Regions from separate parts of the Roseixanthobacter psychrophilus genome, predicted to be linked through region 3. Evidence: predicted binding sites of a transcription regulator. Region 3 holds the regulator's gene; each other region holds the start of a gene.

Region 1 (4,787 bases), on a different contig from region 3:
CGGACCTATTACGCCACCTATACCGCCTACAGCGGCCGGTCGATCCGTTCGGAACTCCTGGAAACGCAGGATTTTGCCTCGTTCCGCCTCACGCCGCTGCGGGGCAGCGCGGCGCGCAACAAGGGCATGGCCCTGTTTCCGCGCAAGATCGACGGCCATTTCGCCATGGTGGGGCGGCAGGACAATGAGAATTTGTATCTCATCAAGTCCGACGATCTCTATTCCTGGGACGGCGGGCAATTGATCCTGAAGCCGAAGTTTCCCTGGGAGTTCGTGCAGATCGGCAATTGCGGATCGCCGATCGAACTCGACGAGGGCTGGCTGCTTCTGACCCATGGGGTCGGCCCGGTGCGCAAATATGCCATCGGGGCGGTGCTGCTCGACAAGACGGACCCGTCCCGGGTGCTCGCGCGGGCCCGCGAGCCGCTGGTGCGGCCGGAACCTTCCGAGCGCGAGGGCTATGTGCCCAATGTCGTCTATACGTGCGGCGCGATGCGGCACAAGGATCAGATCATCCTGCCCTATGCGGTCTCGGATACGTTCTCGAATTTCGCCACCATCAAGATCGCGGACCTGATGCGCCTGATGGTTGGCTGAGGCGCTGCCGGCGGGCTTTCAGAAGTCCGCAGCAGACAGGCGGTAATGGCTCAGGCGGCGCTTGGAATAGGCGCTGCTGGCGGCCTTCTGGATCCGCACGCGGTTGCCGTCGAACACCCGCAGCAAGGAAATCTCATCCTCCTGCACGTCGGATTTAATCCGGCGCAACGCCCCTGTTTCCACCTGGAAGGCGACTTCGAACGCGCCGTCGTAGCCCCAGAAGCAGACGCAATTGCGCGCCATGTCGAGGGAGCGGCTGAGATTGGGAAAATTAAGCGCCATTGTGAATTCCGCCCATGCTCCGATTTTGCCGAGGGTGCGGCATCACACCGTTTGGTCGCGGTCCTTCAGCAGGGCCGCGTCGACATCGGTCTGGTTGACCGGGACGATCCGGCCGGCCGTGCGCGAGGCCGGGTCCGCCGGAAAGTGCAGCTTGGTCGCCACCAGCCGGTAGGCCGCGTCCATGCCCGCAATCCGTTCGCTTTCGGTTTCGACGATATAATTTCCGGCCGCCTGCACGCCCTCGATCCCGCGCATCTCGAATGGGTGAGCAAACGCTATGGCCTTCTGCTTCAAGAAAGAGGGCATGAAATAAAATCCTTCAAATACTTTATCTTAAAATGGGAAGAAATTCAAAACATGTAAGATATTATTCGAATAATATTCAATTTACTGGCCGGAAAGCATGAAAAACGAGCATTTGAGCGTATGAAGACGATGGGCTGACATGCATGGCCGTGGCGCCCGATCTCTTCGCCCGATTTGCCGCGGCGGGGGGTAGCCGGGAGGGGCGGCGTGTTAGTATGAATGGCGCTCAATCAATCAGCAGCATGGGTGCGCGTAATGGAGTTTCCGCTTGCCAAGCTGAAGGCGTCGCTGGAGGAATTGCCCCCCGCGGCCCGGCGCATCGCGGCCTATCTGGTGGAAAATCCCGCCCTGATCCTTGATATGTCCGTGAACGAGGTGGCCGAGGCGAGCAATGCCAGCGAGGGGTCGGTGATCGGCCTGTGCCGGCATATCGGGGCCGCCGGATTTCCCCAGTTGAAGATCGCCATCGCCAAGGAAATGGCGGCGTCCCGGGCCTTGCTCCATGAGGCGATCGTGCCCGGCGACGGGGCCGCCGATGTGGTGGCGAAAATCGCCGCGAGCCATATGCTGGCGATCGAGGATACCGCGAAGGTGCTGGATGTGGCGGCCATCGACCGCGCCGCAGCGCTCATGCTGGTGGCGCAGCGCATCGAGTTCTACGGCGTCGGCACCGCCGCCCCCATTGCCGAGGATGCGGCCTATCGGTTCCTGCAATTGGGGCTGTCCACGAAATGCGTCACCGATGCCCATGTGCAGGCGGTGAGCGCCGCCTTCACCGGCCCCAACGTGGCGACGGTGACCATCTCCCATTCCGGACGGACCCAGGAGACGCTGGAATCCACGCGGATCGCGCGCGAAGCGGGCGCGCGGACCATCTGCATCACCAACTTCGGCAAATCGCCGCTGCAGGAGCATTGCGAGGTGGTGCTCTACACCTCGTCCCAGGAAACCCGCTTCCGCATGGAAGCGCTGTCGAGCCGCATCGCGCAGATGGTGGTGATCGACATCCTGTACGCGCGGCTGGCCCTGCTGCGATGGAAGGAATCGCTGGAGGCGATCCAGAAATCCTACGAGGTCATCGGCACCAAGCGCCCGCGCGCGCCTTAGACCCGCATCGGCTCGGGGCTCACGCCGCCAGCAGGCGCGGCAAAGTGAGCGTGTCGTCGAGGATGCAGGCGGGCATGCCGAGGGCGCTTGCGCCGCGCCCGTCGGTGGCGGGATTGTCGCCGATCATCAGTGCCTGGTCGGCGGTAAGGCCGAGCTTTGCCAGTGCAGTCTGGAACAGGCCGGGCGAGGGCTTTCCGACCACCAGGTCGGGCTGCCGCCCGGCGGCGGCGGCGACCGCGGCGGCGAGGGCGCCGGTCTCGGGAACCCGCAGGCGCCCCGGACCTGGGTGCGCGCCGTCGGGATTGGTCACGACGAAGGCGGCGCCCCGGCTGACGGCGTTCGCGGCCGCGCTCAAGGCGGCATAGTCGAACTGTTCGTCCCGGGCGATGATCACCACCTCCGCCCGCTCCCGCGTCAGGCAAAGCCCGGCCTCCGCCGCCGCCGCTTGCAGAACCGGCGCGGCGCACAGGAGCACGCGGGCGCCAGGCCAGCGCCGGGCCGTGAGCGCGATGGTCTCCACGCCGGCGAGAATGATGCGGCCGGCGGGAATTTCCATGCCGGCGACGCGCAGCCGCTGGCTGAGCGTCGCGCAGGTATCTGACGAATTGTTCGACAGGACCATGGATCTGCGGCCGTGGCGGCGGATGAGATCGCGCGCGCCGGGCAGGACGCGGTGGGCGTGCATCAGCGTGCCGTCGAGGTCGATGAGGAGCCCGCGCGCCTGGGCAAGGGCCGTTCGGGCGGCCTGCAAGCCGTCGATGTCGGCATCGCGGCCCACGACGTCCGGGCCGATGTCACGTTGTGAGTCCTGCATTTCCTCGCCGTCTAACACCTGAGTTTTCTTCATTCTCGCGCCGAATGTCCTTGGAAATAAGCACCTGCGGCGATTTTTGCCCATAATTTGAGTTTTACTCAATTAATAATTTGTGTCACTGAATTTTCATCATCCAGGGGGTAAAGTGGGGATGAGAGGTGCTTTTCCGCAGCCTCGACGCCTTTGGCATTGCATCGAAGGGGACTGAGAATGACCAGCCGTCGGATGTTTCTCATCACGGCCGCGGCGATGCTCGCCGCACCCGCGATCCTGCGCGCGCAAACCCGCCCGCTCATCAAGGTCGGCCTTGCGCCCTCCCAGCCGACCCAGGCCGAGACCAAGAAGGTGTGGGAGCCGATCTATAAGATCGTCTGCGACCGCGCGGGGGTCGATTTGCAGCTCACGGTCGCCAACGACTGGGCCGGCATTTCCATCGCCATCAGCAGCGGCCAGATCGACATGGCCCAGATGGGGCCGTGGGGCTATGTGCTGGCCAAGATCAATGGCGGCGTCGAGGTCATCAATATGATGCTGGTGGACGGCAAGCCCTATTATAAGGGCCTGATCGTCGCCCGGCCGGGGTTGAAGATCGCGAAATTCCCCGACGACGCCAAGGGCATGTCGATGCAGATGCTCGACACCGGCTCGACCACCGGCTGGATGGTGCCCACCCATTACTTCAAGTCGCAGGGCATCGAGCCCAAGCAATTCTTCAAGCCCTATGCCGAGGGCGCTTCCGCCGCCGCGGCGCAGATGGCCACCATCAACGGGCAGGTGGATCTCGCCACGGGCTGGGATATTCACCGCAACACCATGATCCGCAACGGCCTGATGACCGCCGACGCCAATGAGGTGGTGTGGGAATCGCAGCCGCTGCCCAACGAATGCATCGTGGTGCGCCAGGGCCTCGATCCCGAGCTCGCCAAGAAGCTCCAGGCCGCCTTCAATTCCTTGACGCCGGAAGAGCTGAAGCTTCTGCCGAAGCCCTATACCGGCTTCATCTCCACCACCTATGAACCCTATGCCGTCCTTGAAAAAATGGGACGCGACCTCGGCGTGCTGAAATAGCCGCCATCCTCCTTGGCCGGGACCAGATCCATGTGGGACCAAAAGCGCGTGCCGCCCGTCCGAAATCCGGGCGGGGTCTATGTCGAACAGCCGGAGAGCCTGGCCGCCCCCCGCTCGCTGGCCCGCATCGGCCTCTGCCTTGGGTTGGCTGCGTTCTTCGTCGCCTGCCTCTGGCTCTCGGAATTCGATCCGGCGCGGCTGATTACGGGCGTGCCGCGCCTGCTGCAATGGGCGGCCAAATCCTGGCCGCCCTATCTTGCCGACCTCGACGTCTATTGGCTGCGGGCGGCGGAGACGGTGGCGATCGCGACCGTGGGAACCACCTTCGCCACCGTGTTCGGGTTTCCGCTCTCGGTGTTCATCGCCCGCAACGTGACCCCCTCGCCGCTCATCGCCTTGCCGATCCGCTGGCTGGTGAATTGCTGCCGGGGCGTCGATACCGTGGTGTTCGCGCTGCTGTTCGTGGCGGCGGTGGGGCTCGGGCCGTTCGCCGGCGTGCTCGGCATGATCGTTCATTCGGTGGGCGTGATCGCCAAGCTCAACAGCGAAGTGATCGAGACCTTGCCGCGCGCGCCCCTTGAAGCGGCCGCCATGACCGGCGCCAACCGCACCA
Region 2 (4,787 bases), on a different contig from region 3:
GATCTCGTCGACGGAGAGGCCGCCGGGCAGCACCACCGGCGGCAGCAGCAGATTCTCGCGCACGTTCAGGCTCGCGAAAATGCCCCGTTCCTCGGGACAATAGCCGATGCCGAGGCGCGCGATATGGTTGGGCGCGAGCTTGACGGTCTCGTTGCCGTCGTAGCGGATCGAGCCGGCGCGCTTGCGCAGCAGGCCCATGACGGCGCGCATGGTGGTGGTCTTGCCGGCGCCGTTTCGCCCCAGCAGAGTCACCACCTCGCCCTTGTGGATATCGAAGCTCATGCCGTGCAGGACATGGCTTTCCCCGTAATGACCGTGCAGGTCGCGCACCGCGAGCAGCGGTGCGGCAGAGGCCGCCTCACCCATGGCCATGCCCCGTTCCCATGTATGCCTCGATCACTTGCGGATTCTTTGAAACCTCGGAATAAGGCCCCTCGGTCAGGATCTCGCCCCGCGCCAGCACGGTGATGGCGTCGGAGAGGTCGGCGACCACCGAGAGATTGTGCTCAACCATCAGCACCGTGCGGTTGGCCGACACGCGCTTGATGAGGTCGGCGGTGCGGGCGATGTCCTCGCGGCCCATGCCGGAGGTGGGCTCGTCCAGCAGCAGCATCTCCGGTTCAAGCGCCAGGGTGGTGGCGATCTCCAGGGCGCGCTTGCGGCCGTAGGGCAGTTCCACCGCCTCGTGCTTGGCGTAGGAGGTGAGGCCCACCTCCTCCAGCAATTCCATGGCGCGCTCGTTCAGCACGTCCAGCGAGTTCTGGGAGCGCCAGAAATGGAACGACGTGCCAAGCGCGCGCTGCAAGGCGACGCGCACGTTCTCAAGCACCGTCAGGTGCCCGAACGTGGCCGAGATCTGGAACGAGCGCACCATCCCCAGGCGCGCCACGTCGGCGGGCTTGGTGCGCGTAATCTCCTTCCCGTTCAGGCGAATGACGCCACGGGTCGGCTCCAGGAATTTCGTGATCAGGTTGAAGCATGTGGTCTTGCCAGCGCCATTCGGCCCGATCAGGGCGTGAATGGTGTGCCGTCGAATCCGCAGGTTGACGTTCTTGACCGCCGCGAAACCCTTGAACTCTTTGGTGAGACCCTCTGCTTCAACGATGTAGGGCACGTCTGAGACAGTGTCCGTCATCGTGCTCTGCGTCCTCGCTTGTTTCGGCCCGTAGCGCAGTGCGCCCGCCGGCTCCCCTAGAGACCGCATCTTGCGTGATGCTTTTGATCTTGCGGCGCAACCTAGCACGGTGAGCTTGGCTGCCGTCAATAGGAATAAGCTGCGCCAAAAGTCTCAGCCGTGAAGCGCCCTGTGGATCGCATGGATCCAGGTTACGGGACCGACGAAACGGCCACGATCACGTGGTCCCCCGCTACCCCCGAGAGCTGTAGCACCAAGGGCGTCGGCGCGACGTCGAACCGCACGCTCTTGCGCAGGCCGGGGCATCCGCGCACCCCGGTGAAGGCGACGGGGGTCAGGCTTTTGCCGTCCTGCATCAGATCGATCCAGCCGCCTTGCGACAGGCTCACCTCCAGCCGCCCGGAGGCAGGCGGCGCCGGCACGAGCAGGAAGCCGGCAAAGGTCCCGCCGTCCGCCGGCAGGCGGGTCGGCGGATAGGGCAACCCCGCCTCCTTGAGCGGCACGAGCTGGAGAATGACCGCCGCTTCCGCCGCCGGCAGCCGCGCGCCGCTGACGGCCCGCTCGGTCGCGCCGTCGAGGGCGGCGCGTGCCCGATCGAGCGGCCACGCGCCGCCCGCGCAACCCTCCCCCTCGACGGTGAGGGCCGCGCCGGGACCCGCGCCCAGCGCGAGCAGCGCGAAGACCCCGGCGGCGCCGAGGCGGGTCCGGGAAGAACGACGCGGGTGGAACCCGCGCAGGGAGAAATAGCGCATGCCGACCTTCAAATTATATTCCTAAGAATATAACGCAAGGGCCGGCGCTGCGCGATACCCTCAGCGCGACTGGCTGTGGTAGGCCGGGTTCGGCCGCATATCGACGCCGCCGGCAATGCGGTTCGACATGTTGAAGAACCCCGTCACCGCCGCGATGTCCCAGATGTCCCGCTCGGAAAAGCCCAGCTTCCGCAGGCCCTCGCGGTCCGCCTCTTCCACTTCGTGGGGCCGCTCGGTCAGCTTGACGGCGAAGTCCAGCATGCCCCGTTGGCGCGGCTCCAGGCGCGCGGCGCGATAATTCATCACCATCTGCTCGCCCAGGATCGGATCGCCCGAAAGCGCCCGCACCGCCGCGCCATGGGCGGTCAGGCAGTAATAACAGCGGTTCACGCTCGATACCGCCACCGCGATCATCTCCCGCTCCAGCTTCGAGAGGCCGGAGGGCGCCAGCATGAGGTCGTTATATATGCCGGCGAACGCATTCAGCTTGGCCATGTCGAAACTGTAGGCCGCCAGAACGTTCGGCACGAAGCCGAGCTTCTCCATGCACTTGTCGAAATAGGCCTGGTTCCCGGGATCGAGAGGGGCTGGCGGCAGGTCGAGCGCGATCAGCGGCGCATCGTCGGCCGGCCGGGCCGGCGGTGCCTTCACGGCGGCGGGCTTCCGCGCGGGCCCGGCCTTGGCCTTGGCGGCGACGGTGGTCGCGGCGCGCGCCACGGCCTGCATGGCGGCCTGGACTGCCCCGGTCTTGGGCGCGCCTGCATTTTCAGCAGACTTTGACTTTAATTTCTTGGGCTTGCCTGTGCTCTTCGGCGCGGTCATCCTGCTCCCCCTTAGATAGAGATCCCCGTCATCGTTCCGTCGCGGCTCTGAGCGAAACCCACAGTCAGAACGTCCGATCTGAGGACGACAGGCCCCACACTTCGGGCGGGGCTGAAGGGGAGAGGCCATGAACGTCCTAGGATTTCAAGGTTCAGAGCTTGGTTTCACCGCCCAGGCGCGCATCGACGAAACCGTGGCGCTGCTTGCCGGCGGCCCGGTGCCCGATTTTTTCGCCCGTGCCCTGCTCGCCGGCGCTGCCCCGGAGGACGTGGAAACCCTGCTCCCGGAAGCCCTGGCGCAATTGTGCCGCGAAGCCCATGCCCATCTCTCCGGCCGCGTGCCGGGACAGCACGACGTGCGGGTGTTCAATCCCCAATGGTCCGGCGCGCCCGCCATCACGGTGGTCGAGACCGTCAATGAGGATATGGCCTTCCTGTTCGATTCGATCGCCGGCGAACTGGCCGACGGGAATTTCGAGCCGAAGTTCGTTACCCATCCCATCTTCGCCGTCGAGCGCAATGGCGATGGCGTGGCCACCGGCATCGAGACCGACCTCTCCCAGGGCCGCAAGCGCTCCGCCCGCGAAAGCCTGATCCACATACATATCCAGGCGCTGGAAACCGCCGAGGGGCGCGAGACGCTCAAGGCCGCGCTCGACAAGACGCTCGCCGACGTGCGCGCCGCCAATGCCGATTTCCAGGCCATGCGTGCCGAAGTGCGGCAGGCGGCGGAAGGCTTCCGCCGCAAGTCGCAGCCCTATTCCAAGGAAGAGCGCAAGGAAGCCGCCGATTTCATCGACTGGCTGGCCAGCGACGATTTCATCTTCATCGGCGTGCGCCGCTATGCGCTTGCCGCCGACGGCGGCCTGGAAGTCGCCGAGGAGGGCCTCGGCATCCTGCGCGACCGCGAGGTGCACGAATTGCGCCTCGGCGAGGAAGCGGTGGTGACGACGCCGGAAATCCGCCAGTTCCTCGCCGGCCCGTTGCCGCTGATCGTCACCAAATCCTCGCTGCGCTCGCGGGTGCACCGCCGCGCGTTCCTGGATTATGTCGGCGTGAAGCTGCATGCCGACGATGGCCGCCTTTTGGGCGAGTTGCGCATCATCGGCCTGTTCACCGCCACCGCCTATACCGACTCGGTCCGCCAGATCCCCTATCTGCGCCGCAAGGTGGAGATGGTGGTGGAAGAGGCCGGGCTCGACCGCGAGAGCCATTCGGGCAAGGCGCTCGGCACCGTGCTCGAAACCTATCCGCGCGACGACCTGTTCCAGATCGACCCGACCACCCTGTTGGTGTTCGCCCGCGACATCCTCTCGCTCTACGACCGCCCGCGCGTGCGGGTGCTGCCGCGGGTGGATGCGTTCGATCGCTTCGTCTCGGTTCTGGTCTATGTGCCGCGCGAGCGCTTCGACGCGGCGCTGCGCGACAAGATCGGCGCACGCCTCGCCGCCGCCTTCGGCGGACACGTCTCGGCCGCCTCGCCTTCCTTCCTCTCGGATGTGCCGCTGACCCGCGTGCATTACATCATCGGCCGGCGCGAAGGCCGCACGCCGGAGGTGGATCGCTTCGCGCTGGAAGCCGCCGTGGCCGAGGACGTGCTCTCCTGGAGCGACCGCCTGCGCCAGGCGCTGCGCGAGGCGCCGGGCGTCAGCGATGCCGGCCTGCTGTTCGAGCGCTACGGCGATGCGTTCGACGCCGGCTACATCGCCGCCTACGGGATCGAGACCGCCGTCGCCGACATCGAGCGGCTGGAGCGGCTCTCCCCCGAGCGGCCGATCGCGCTCGACTTCTACCGCCGCCCGGGCGACCCCGCGAACCGCATCTCGCTGCGCCTGCTCTCCTTCGGCCGGCCGCTCCCGCTCTCCGAGCGCGTGCCGATGCTGGAGAACATGGGCCTCAAGGCGATCAACGAGCGCACCTATCATATCGAGCCGGTGTGCGGCGCCGACACCGAGGTGCGCCGCTCCTGGCTGCATGAAATGACCCTGGAACGGGTGGATGCCGGCACCATCGAGGTGTCCGGCTCGGCCGCCCGGCTGGAAGATCTGCTCACCGCCGTGCTGCGCGGCGAGGCGGAGA
Region 3 (4,787 bases):
CGCCCGCCGCAAACGGCACAACGAGCCGGATCGGCCGGTTTGGATAATCTTGCTGCACGGGCGCCTGCGCCTGTGCCGCCCCTGAAAACAAAGTGGCGGCCACGGCAACGATGCCTAGGATTTTCTTCATGCTTGGGTCTCCTCGGCGCGCATCTTAAGGCAAGATTACGCTGAGGAAGAAGCCCCTCACCTATTCGACCATCGGCGCAGCTTGGAGGAGCGGAGCAGCCGATCCGGCGCCACCTGGCACACGTTCCGATCAGATTGAGTGGCCCATCTGATCGGTGAACCTTCTCTATCCAAGAGTTGGAGCGGGATTCGCCGCCGAGCGCGATTGAGCCTGAGCGGCTCCGGCGCTAGCGCGAAGGGAAATTGCCGCAGCTGTATCCGACGAAACAATCCGGATTGTCCCAGGTCGGAACGAAGGCCGGGGTCGTGGCCCCATCCGGGCCGCAGAAGCTGCCGTCGCGCACATAGCGGTCGTAGGTGGTCGGTGAGTTGCGGATGATCGCCGCGCCCGAGCGGGCGATGATCGACGCGGCTTCCGCGCAATTCAGCGGCGGCGAGATCTCACCCGCCCTAGCGCTGGTGAAGGCCGAGGCGAGCAGCATGCCACCGAGGCACACCGCCAGGAGCGCGTTCCAGCGGCGCACGGCGCTGGCGTTGGATGCCGTCCGCACGCGGGATACGGACGCGGAGAACGGCGGCAGGGGATGGGACTCTTGGGCCATAGCGCAGGGTCTCGTGAAGACTGGAGGCCAAATCCTCCGTTGCCTTCACGTTTAGCCATGGCCCCATCGGGCGGCCATCACACGGGAGGACGCCGATATCCTCGTTTGGGATGACCTACCGCAACCTTCGGATGATGCCGCCTTGAGCGCGGACCGCATCATACCAGCGGCTTCCGAACGGGGCCGGGAGGGCTACGCTCAGGCGCCGCGCTAGCTTGACCGAAGGCCCAAGCTTGGCCGAAGACCCATGAGTCAACCCATGGGCCTTCCTCGTCATCCGCTCAGTGAACGCGGGCGAACATCTCGTTGAAGGAATAGCCGGCGCCACGGACGGTGCGGATCGGATCCGACTGGCGCCCGCGATTGATCGCCTTGCGCAGCCGGCCGACATGCACGTCCACGGTGCGCTCGTCGATATAGACGTCCTGCCCCCACACCCCGTCGAGCAATTGCTCCCGTGAGAACACCCGTCCTGGGCTCTGCATGAGGAATTCCAGCAGGCGGAATTCGGTTGGCCCGAGATGCACCTCGCGGCCGGAGCGGTGCACCCGGTGGGTCTCCCGGTCCAGCTCGATGTCGCCGGCCCGCAGTAGGGTGGCGACATGCTCCGGCTTCGCCCGGCGCAGCAGGGCGCGCACGCGCGCCAACAGTTCCGGCACGGAGAAGGGCTTCACCACATAATCGTCAGCCCCGGTAGCAAGGCCGCGCACGCGCTCGGTCTCGTCGCCCCTTGCGGTGAGCATGATGACTGGCAGGCGTTCCGTTTCCGGACGGGTGCGCAGGCGGCGGCACAGTTCGATGCCCGATAACCCCGGCAGCATCCAGTCGAGGATCACGAGATCCGGCACGCTTTCGCGCAACCGGGTCTCGGCCTCGTCGCCACGTCCGACGCTTTCGACGAAATAGCCCTCGGACTCCAGATTGTAGCGGAGCAGAAGGGTCAGCGGTTCCTCGTCCTCGATAATCAAGATACGCGCAGCCACAGATTTTACCCCTGAAGGCTAACCCCCGGGAAAGCAACGGTGGTCTCACTGGAGACATCCGCCTTCGGGCGTTCGTCCGACAATACCTGGCCGGACACCATGTAATAGATGGTTTCCGCGATATTGGTCGCGTGGTCGCCGATGCGCTCGATGTTCTTCGCGCAGAACAGCAGATGCGTGCACACCGAGATGTTGCGCGGATCTTCCATCATATAGGTGAGAAGCTCGCGGAACAGGGACGTGTACATGGTGTCGATGCCGCTGTCGCGCACCCACACGTCCACGGCCTTGGCCTTGTCGCGGCTGGCATAGGCGTCCAGCACTTCCTTGAGCTGCTCAAGCACCAGGTCGGACATGTGCTCGACGCCGCGCACCAGCTTCTGGGGATGGTATTCCCCTTCGATGGCGAGCACGCGCTTGCCCACGTTCTTGGCGAGATCGCCGATGCGTTCCAGGTCGGAAGCAATGCGGATCGAAGCCACCACGTCACGCAGGTCGCTGGCGACCGGCTGACGCTTGGCGATGCAGAGGATGGCCTTTTCCTCGATTTCCCGCTGCAGGTGATCGACGCTCGTGTCGAGCAGGATCACCCGCTGGGCGGCGGCGGTATCGCGGCGGATCAGGGCGCCGACGGCATCGGCCACCATGCGCTCGGACTGGCCACCCATTTCGACGACCTTGCGGCCGATCTCCTTCAGCTCGGCATCGAAGGCCGAGACGGTATGGTCGGACATCTCGCAGATCCTTGTTCGCTCAGCCGAAGCGGCCGGTGATGTAGTCGCGGGTCTTGATCTGCTTGGGATTGGTGAAGATCACGTCGGATGGCGCGACTTCAACCAATTCTCCCAGATAGAAGAAGGCCGTGATATCGGCGCAGCGCGCCGCCTGCTGCATGTTGTGGGTCACGATGACGATCGTGAAATCCTGCTTCAACTCGTCGATCAGATCTTCGATCTTCGAGGTGGAGATCGGGTCGAGCGCCGAGGTGGGCTCGTCCAGCAGGATCACTTCCGGCTGCACGGCGATGGTGCGGGCGATGCACAGGCGCTGCTGCTGGCCGCCGGACATGCCGAGCGCCGAGGTGTGCAGGCGGTCCTTGGTCTCTTCCCAGATGGCGGCCTTGCGCAGGCAGCTTTCCACCCGCTCGTCCATCTTCGCCTTGTTGAGGCTCTCGTGCAGGCGCACGCCGAAGGCGATGTTGTCATAGATCGACATGGGGAACGGGGTCGGCTTCTGGAACACCATGCCGATGCGCGTGCGCACGACGGTCGGGTCCAGGTCCTTGCCGACGATGTTCACCCCATCGAACATGACGCCACCCTCGGCGCGCTGGCCGGGATAGAGATCGTACATGCGGTTGAACACGCGCAGCAAGGTGGACTTGCCGCAGCCCGAGGGACCGATCATCGCGGTGACGCGCTTCTCGGGGATCTCGAAATTGATGTTCTTCAGCGCATGGTTCTGCCCGTAATAGAAATCGAGCTTCTCCACCTTGATCTTGGTCGGCGCCTGCACCGCATCGGGCTTGGCCGAGACGGACGATGCGATGTTGAAGGTGGGGTCCACTGCGGAATTCATCTTCGGCCTCTTGGATCTTGATGTGCGGTTGTCCAGGGGTCCAGGCGCTCAGCCCGCCCGGGCGAGGAAGAGACGGGAGACGATGTTCAGCACCAGCACGGACACCGTGATGAGCAGGGCACCGGCCCAGGCCAGGGCAACCCAGTCATCGAAGGGGCTGCCGGCATATTGATAGATGGCGATGGGTAAGCTCGCCATCGGCGCCGACAGATCGGTCGACCATGAATTGTTGCCTAGCGAGGTGAACAGCAGCGGCGCGGTCTCGCCGGCGGCGCGGGCGATGGAGAGCAGGACGCCGGTCATGATCCCGGCGCGCGCAGCGCGCCAGGTCACCATCATCACGACCTTCCATTGAGGCGCACCGAGCGCATAGGCCGCTTCGCGCAAGCCGATGGGCACCAGGTTCAGCATGTCCTCCGTGGTCCGCACCACCACCGGGATCACAAGGATCGCCAGTGCCGCCGAGCCGGCCCAGCCGGAGAACCCGCCGAACGGGTTGACGAGGAAGGCATAGACGAACAGGCCGACAAGGATCGACGGCGCCGAGAGAAGGATGTCGTTCACGAACCTGGCGACGTGGCCAACCTTCGTGGTCTTTCCATTCTCGGCCAGGAATGTCCCTGCGAGGAGGCCGATGGGGGTGCCGATGACCATCGCGATGCCGATCTGGATCAGCGACCCGACGATGGCATTCAGAAGCCCCCCGTTATGGCCCGGCGGCAGCGTTATCTTGGTGAATACGTTGAGCCCGAGGGCCGGAAGGCCCTTCTGGACCAGGGTGAACAAAATCCACGCCAGCAGAAACAGGGCGATCCCGGCAAACGCGGTGCTCACCGCTTTGACAACGTGGTCCTTGGTGCGACGGATTGCGAGCGACATGGCGGCCGGCCCCTCAAGACTTCAGGTTGGAGCGGACAAGGAAGCGCGACAGCGCCAGGACGATAAAGGAAATCACGAACAGGATGAAGCCCAGAGCGAGGAGCGAGTCCAGCTTGAGCGAGCCCTGCGCGGCTTCCGGAAATTCGTTGGCGATGGTCGAGGCGATGGTCGCGCCGGGCGCGAACAGCGAGGCCGAGAGGCGTGTCGCATTGCCGATCACGAAGGTGACGGCCATGGTCTCGCCGAGCGCGCGACCGAGGCCCAGCATCACGGCGCCGACCATGGCGGTCTTACCGTAAGGCACGGACACGTTCTTGTACACCTCGAAGGTCGTGCCGCCGACGCCGTAGGCCGATTCCTTCAGCATGGGGGGAACCGATTCCAGCGTCTCCACGAACATGGCCGTGATGAAGGGAAGGATCATGACCGCCATGATAAGGCCTGCGGTCAACATGCCGCCGCCCAGGGCAGGCCCCGTGAAAAGGGCGCCGAGCACCGGAATGGGACCGAGCCAATCGATCAGGGGCGGCTGCACATAGGCGGCCATGAGCGGGGAGATGATGAAGAAGCCCCACATGCCGTAGATGATGGACGGGACGGCGGCGAGGAGCTGAAC
Region 4 (4,787 bases), on a different contig from region 3:
GATGATGCCGAAGGTGTCGAAGAAGGCGTAGGTGAGGTTCACCACCAGCAGGAAGAAGGTGGTGGGCGCCAGCAGCGGCCAGACCACGAAGCGGAACCGCCGCACCGGCCCGGCGCCGTCCAGCGCGGCGGCCTCCATCAGGCTCGCGGGAATGGCCTGCAGGCCGGCGAGGAAGAACAGGAAATTATAGCTCACCTGCTTCCAAGCGGCGGCAAGGATCACCATCGCCAGCGCCTGCTCGCCATTGAGACGATGGTTCCAATCGATGCCGACGGCGTCGAGCGCGCGGGCGAGGAAGCCGATGGAGGGATCGAACATGAACCACCACAGAATGCCCGCCACCGCCGGCGCCACCGCATAGGGCCACACCAGCAGCACCCGGTAGGGGCTCGCCCGCTTGCCGATCAGGTCCGCCGCGAGAGCGAGCACCAAGGCGATCCCCATCGCCAGCACGGTCACGCTGGCCGAAAACACGGCGGTCACATGGAAGGCGTTGAGATAGGCGGGATCGCGGAACAAGGTGGCGAAATTGGCAAGCCCCACGAACCTGCGCGAGAGGCCGAACGCATCCTCCGTGAACAGCGAAGACAATAAAGCCTGCCCGGCCGGCCAGACGAAGAACACAAAAGTGACGGCCAGCTGCGGCGCCAGCAGCAGATAGGGCATCGGAGATTTTGGGAAGGTGACGCGCTTGGCCTGCATGGTTCAGTCCGTATGTCCCTTGCCATCCCCAATGCGACGGTGATCGGCGATGCCGCCCCGCCCGCGTGTCAGAGCTTCAACCGCATCAGACTGGCGGCGTTGAGGTACGCCACTTTCGCACGCGTTGCGCCGTCGAGCGGGGCGTCGTCGAGGAATTTTCCAGCAATTGCTGAATCCTCATAGGGATAATCCACCGAGAACAGCACATGATCGGCGCCGACCCCGCCGATCGCCGCCAGCAGCGGGACCGTGTCGCATTGGCCCGAGGTGGTGACAAAGAGGTTGCGACGGCAATAGGCCGAAGGCGCGAGCTGCAACGGCCGCTTGCCGACGATCAGTTCGGACCGGCTGTCGAGCCGCCACAGCACATAAGGCAAGGTCTCGCCCATGTGGCCGAGCACGATCTTGAGGCCGGGAAAGCGGTCGAATACGCCGGCGAACACCAGCCGCAGGAAATGGGAGGAGGTCTCGATATTCCATTCCCAGGTCGGCTTCAGCAGTTCCGGCGCGCCCTCCAGCACGTAGGGCAGCACATAGGAATCGCCGGGGTGCAGATAGAGCGGCAGGTCGAGCGCCTGCAGCCGCTCCCAGAACACGTCGTAGCGCGGGTCATCAAGATAGATGCCGTTGGTCTGCCCATTCACCATCGCGCCGACGAAGCCAAGCTCGCGCACGCAGCGTTCCAGCTCATCGGCGGCGGCGCTCGCGTCTTGCATGGCCAGATGTGCGAAGCCGCTATAGCGATCGGCGCGCTTGGCCACCTCCGCCGCGAGCAGATCATTGGCGCGCCGCGCCATCTTCACGGCAACGGCGGTGTCGGGCTCCACCTGGACGCCGGGGCCGGAGAGCGAGAGCACTGCCCGTTCAACCCCGGCACTCGCCATCGCCGCTAGGCGCTGCTCGCCGAAATCCGACATCGCCGCGATCAGGCTTGCCCGGCCCTGCGGCGATACCTTGGGCATGGCCTGGTCCAGATAGGGGATGAAATCCGGCAGCATGAAATGTTCTTCGAGGGCGATTTTCATGGCGCGGCCTTTGCCGGGATGGCGGGATGGGCGTCAAAGCGGGATGGGCGTCAAAGCTTATCCCCCTCTCCCCGCCGGGGAGAGGGCCGGAGTGAGGGGGCACCGGGCAAAGGGGGCCAAGCCCCCTATTGGTTCGCCTTCTCGAATGCCCGCAGCAGCTCGTTGCCGCGCGCCTGCGCGGTGGCGAGGGCCTCCTTCGGGGTCTTCTTGCCGGCCAGGGTTTCTTCCAGCTCCTCCTCGATCACGTCGCGGATCTGCACGAACGAGCCGAAGCGCAGCCCCTTGGAATTTTCCGTGGGCGGATTGAGCGTCATCTGGAGGATCGACACGTCGGTGCCGGGGTTCTTCTCATAGAAACCCTGTGCCTTCGAGAGATCGTAAGCGGCCTGCGTGATCGGCAGATAGCCGGTCTGCTGGTGCCACCAGGCCTGGACGTCGGCGCGCGAGAGATAGGTGAAGAATTTCGCCACCCCGCGATATTCCTCCTTCGGCCGCCCGCTCAGCACCCAGAGCGAGGCGCCGCCGATGATGGAATTCTGCGGCGCGCCTTTCACCTCGGGCCAATAAGGCTGCATGCCATAGCCGAGGTCGAATTTGGCATTGGCGAGGATCGCCGCGCGGGCCGCGGAGGAGCCGATGGACATGGCGCATTCGCCGGAGAAAAACTTCGGATCCGCCTTGGACTGGCGTCCGCCGTAATCAAAGATCTTGGACTTCTGCCATTCCACCAGCGCTGTCCAATGCTTCTCCACCAGCGGGTTGGCGATCTCCAGCACGGTGTCGAGCCCGCCCATGCCGTTCTGCTTCGTGCCGATGGGAACATTGTGCCAGGCGGAGAGATTTTCGACATTCACCCAGGACGGCCATTGCGTGGTGAAACCGCAGGGCACCCCCGACGCCTGGAGCTTCTTCGCATCCGCCTCAACTTCCGGCCAGGTCTTGGGTGGCGTGTTCGGGTCGAGGCCCGCTTTGGCGAACAGATCCTTGTTGTAATACAGGATCGTGGTGGATGAATTGAACGGCATGGAGAGCATGTTGCCCGCCGTGTCGGAATAATAGCCGGTGACCGAGGGCAGATAAGTCTTAGTGTCGAACGGCTCGTTCGTGTCGGCCATCAGCTTGTAGACCGGATAGATCGCGCCTTTGGCGGCCATCATCGTGGCGGTGCCCACCTCGAACACCTGCACGATGGCGGGATGCTGCTTGGCGCGGAAGGCGGCGATGGCGCCGGTCATGGTCTCGGGATAGGCGCCCTTGTACACCGGGACGATCTTGTATTCGCTCTGCGAGGCGTTGAAATCGTTCGCGATCTTTTCCAGCTTCTCGCCCAGCGGGCCGGACATGGCGTGCCACCACTGGATCTGCGTCTGTGCGCCAGCCGGACTGGCGAAGGTAAGCGCGGCGGCAACCACCGCCGGGACCAATGTGCGCAATCCCATCTCTGTCTCCTCAGGCGCATATGCACCATCTCGGGCCACACGGATGCGGGCTTTAGGTTACGTTTCGATGACAGCCGGCGCCAAATCCGGGAATGCAGCGGCCGGCCGGTGGCCGCGCCCTCAGGCCTGGAGCCCGCGCAGGATCGATTCAAGGTCGGCCGCCCCCCCGTCCGCCGGCCAGCGGGCGGGGACGGGGACGGGCGCGCGCGGGAGGCCGGCCTGCGCCGCGCTGCGGGCATCGCTCGGGCTGAAGCCGAATTCGCCCCGGAACGCCCTGCTGAAGCTGGAGGCATCGGCGAAGCGGAACGCCTCGGCGATCTGGCCGATGGCCCGCGCGTCCGCCGGGTCCGAGAGCGCCGCCATCGCCGCCAGCAGCCGCTGGCGCTGGATGTAGCGCGTCACGCCGCCGAGATCCTCGAACAGGCGATACAGGCGCGAGCGGGAAATGCCGAGCGTCCGGCATAGCCCCGCCGGGGTCAGGTTCGGCGCGCCGAGATTGCCCTGGATCATCCGCCTTGCCCGCTCCAGGGTGGTGCGCAGAATCGGCGCCCGCGCCTGTGCGAGGGACTCGGCGGTGGGGACGATGCAGGCGGCGAGCAGGGTGCGCGTCGCCTCCGCCACCGCCGGCAGGTCCGCCTGCGTCAGGCGGGGAAGCTGCTTTTCCAGGCTCAGCAGATAGTCTGCCAGCAGCCCGCCCAGCCCGCTGTCGGGAATGTCGTGCGGCGCGGCGTCGAAGGCGGCGGCGCTGCCGGCGAACAGGTCGCGCGGGATGAACAGCGTCAGCACCCGCCGATCATGTCCACCGCCGGCGAACGGTGCGGCTAGCGAGCGGAAGCCGAGCGGCGCGCGCCTGCCGGGACAGTCGCCTTCGTAGAGGACGAGGCACCAATGGTCGATCGGGTCCTTGCCGAGGTGCGTCCAGATCCGCTCGTATCCGGCGCCCGGCATTCGTGCCGAACTGAGCGCGAACCGGCCGAGGTTCCACACCTCCTGGTTCGCCACGAAGCCCGTCTCGGGCGCGGTCACCAGGGAAATGTCCACAGTGGGCGCCATGAAATCGTGCCAGCCGTCGAACTGCTCCGCCTTGGGCAGACCGGCGGTGCTGAACCGAACGGGCGCGAGCGGCAGCGCAGGCGCAGCATCGGCTAGCCTGGGATTTTGCGGCACCGCCGCCTCGTTGTGCCCCGCCTCCGGAAAGCGCATGTCGTCTCTGCTCGCAGCGGCCCGAAGGCCGGCTTTAGACTATCTTGGCACAGGCCAAGGTTAAACCGCCGTTTTGCCGGTGCCGCAGGGTCGAAATTGGGGCGCATGCGGGGCGGGCGACGGATTTGGACAATGCGCACACCCGCGGGACGGACGGCTCATCGCAAAACCCCCATGCCGCGCTAGTTTTGCCGATGCTGCCCGCTCCCCCCATCCGCACCGCGGGCAGCCTCAGAGCCCCCGCTCCGAAGGGCTTCCCGGAAAAGCGGCCCCGTTCTTTCCGGGAAGCCCGGCCCTTCCGAATTTGCCGGCCCTGCCGCGCCCGAGGACCGATTGATGCTGTCGCGCCGTAGCTTCCTGAAGACCCTTCTGACCGGAGCCGCCCTCGCGCCGCTCGCGATTATCGCCGCGCCTCCGC

Evidence for each region. The regulator PhoB, encoded in region 3, activates phosphate uptake and scavenging genes when phosphate is short. The targets are predictions, from matches to a motif close to TGTCATNNANCTGTCAT.
Region 1: a site for PhoB is predicted at 3,220-3,236, ahead of phnD (phosphate/phosphite/phosphonate ABC transporter substrate-binding protein). Genes of this name have one in related genera too.
Region 2: a site for PhoB is predicted at 2,736-2,752, ahead of V5F77_RS01960 (NAD-glutamate dehydrogenase). Genes of this name have one in related genera too.
Region 4: a site for PhoB is predicted at 3,223-3,239, ahead of ugpB (sn-glycerol-3-phosphate ABC transporter substrate-binding protein UgpB). Genes of this name have one in related genera too.

What each region holds. Positions count from the first base shown of each region.
Region 1 is NZ_JBAFWT010000021.1:84,987-89,773, reverse strand. Features, by position in the region: gene V5F77_RS17990 (glycoside hydrolase family 130 protein) at 1-597, shown strand, start outside; gene V5F77_RS17985 (DUF1488 family protein) at 616-879, opposite strand; gene V5F77_RS17980 (hypothetical protein) at 922-1,185, opposite strand; gene V5F77_RS17975 (MurR/RpiR family transcriptional regulator) at 1,441-2,292, shown strand; gene V5F77_RS17970 (HAD-IIA family hydrolase) at 2,312-3,106, opposite strand; gene phnD (phosphate/phosphite/phosphonate ABC transporter substrate-binding protein) at 3,317-4,174, shown strand; gene phnE (phosphonate ABC transporter, permease protein PhnE) at 4,205-4,787, shown strand, end outside.
Region 2 is NZ_JBAFWT010000001.1:419,061-423,847, forward strand. Features, by position in the region: gene V5F77_RS01940 (ABC transporter ATP-binding protein) at 1-372, opposite strand, end outside; gene V5F77_RS01945 (ABC transporter ATP-binding protein) at 359-1,135, opposite strand; gene V5F77_RS01950 (hypothetical protein) at 1,327-1,887, opposite strand; gene V5F77_RS01955 (peroxidase-related enzyme) at 1,948-2,613, opposite strand; gene V5F77_RS01960 (NAD-glutamate dehydrogenase) at 2,837-4,787, shown strand, end outside.
Region 3 is NZ_JBAFWT010000024.1:29,473-34,259, reverse strand. Features, by position in the region: gene V5F77_RS18950 (tripartite tricarboxylate transporter substrate binding protein) at 1-130, opposite strand, end outside; gene V5F77_RS18945 (hypothetical protein) at 357-731, opposite strand; gene phoB (phosphate regulon transcriptional regulator PhoB) at 1,013-1,714, opposite strand; gene phoU (phosphate signaling complex protein PhoU) at 1,720-2,448, opposite strand; gene pstB (phosphate ABC transporter ATP-binding protein PstB) at 2,468-3,292, opposite strand; gene pstA (phosphate ABC transporter permease PstA) at 3,341-4,171, opposite strand; gene pstC (phosphate ABC transporter permease subunit PstC) at 4,185-4,787, opposite strand, start outside.
Region 4 is NZ_JBAFWT010000016.1:92,346-97,132, forward strand. Features, by position in the region: gene ugpA (sn-glycerol-3-phosphate ABC transporter permease UgpA) at 1-702, opposite strand, end outside; gene V5F77_RS15510 (amidohydrolase family protein) at 771-1,727, opposite strand; gene ugpB (sn-glycerol-3-phosphate ABC transporter substrate-binding protein UgpB) at 1,853-3,166, opposite strand; gene V5F77_RS15520 (helix-turn-helix domain-containing protein) at 3,287-4,369, opposite strand; gene V5F77_RS15525 (twin-arginine translocation signal domain-containing protein) at 4,706-4,787, shown strand, end outside.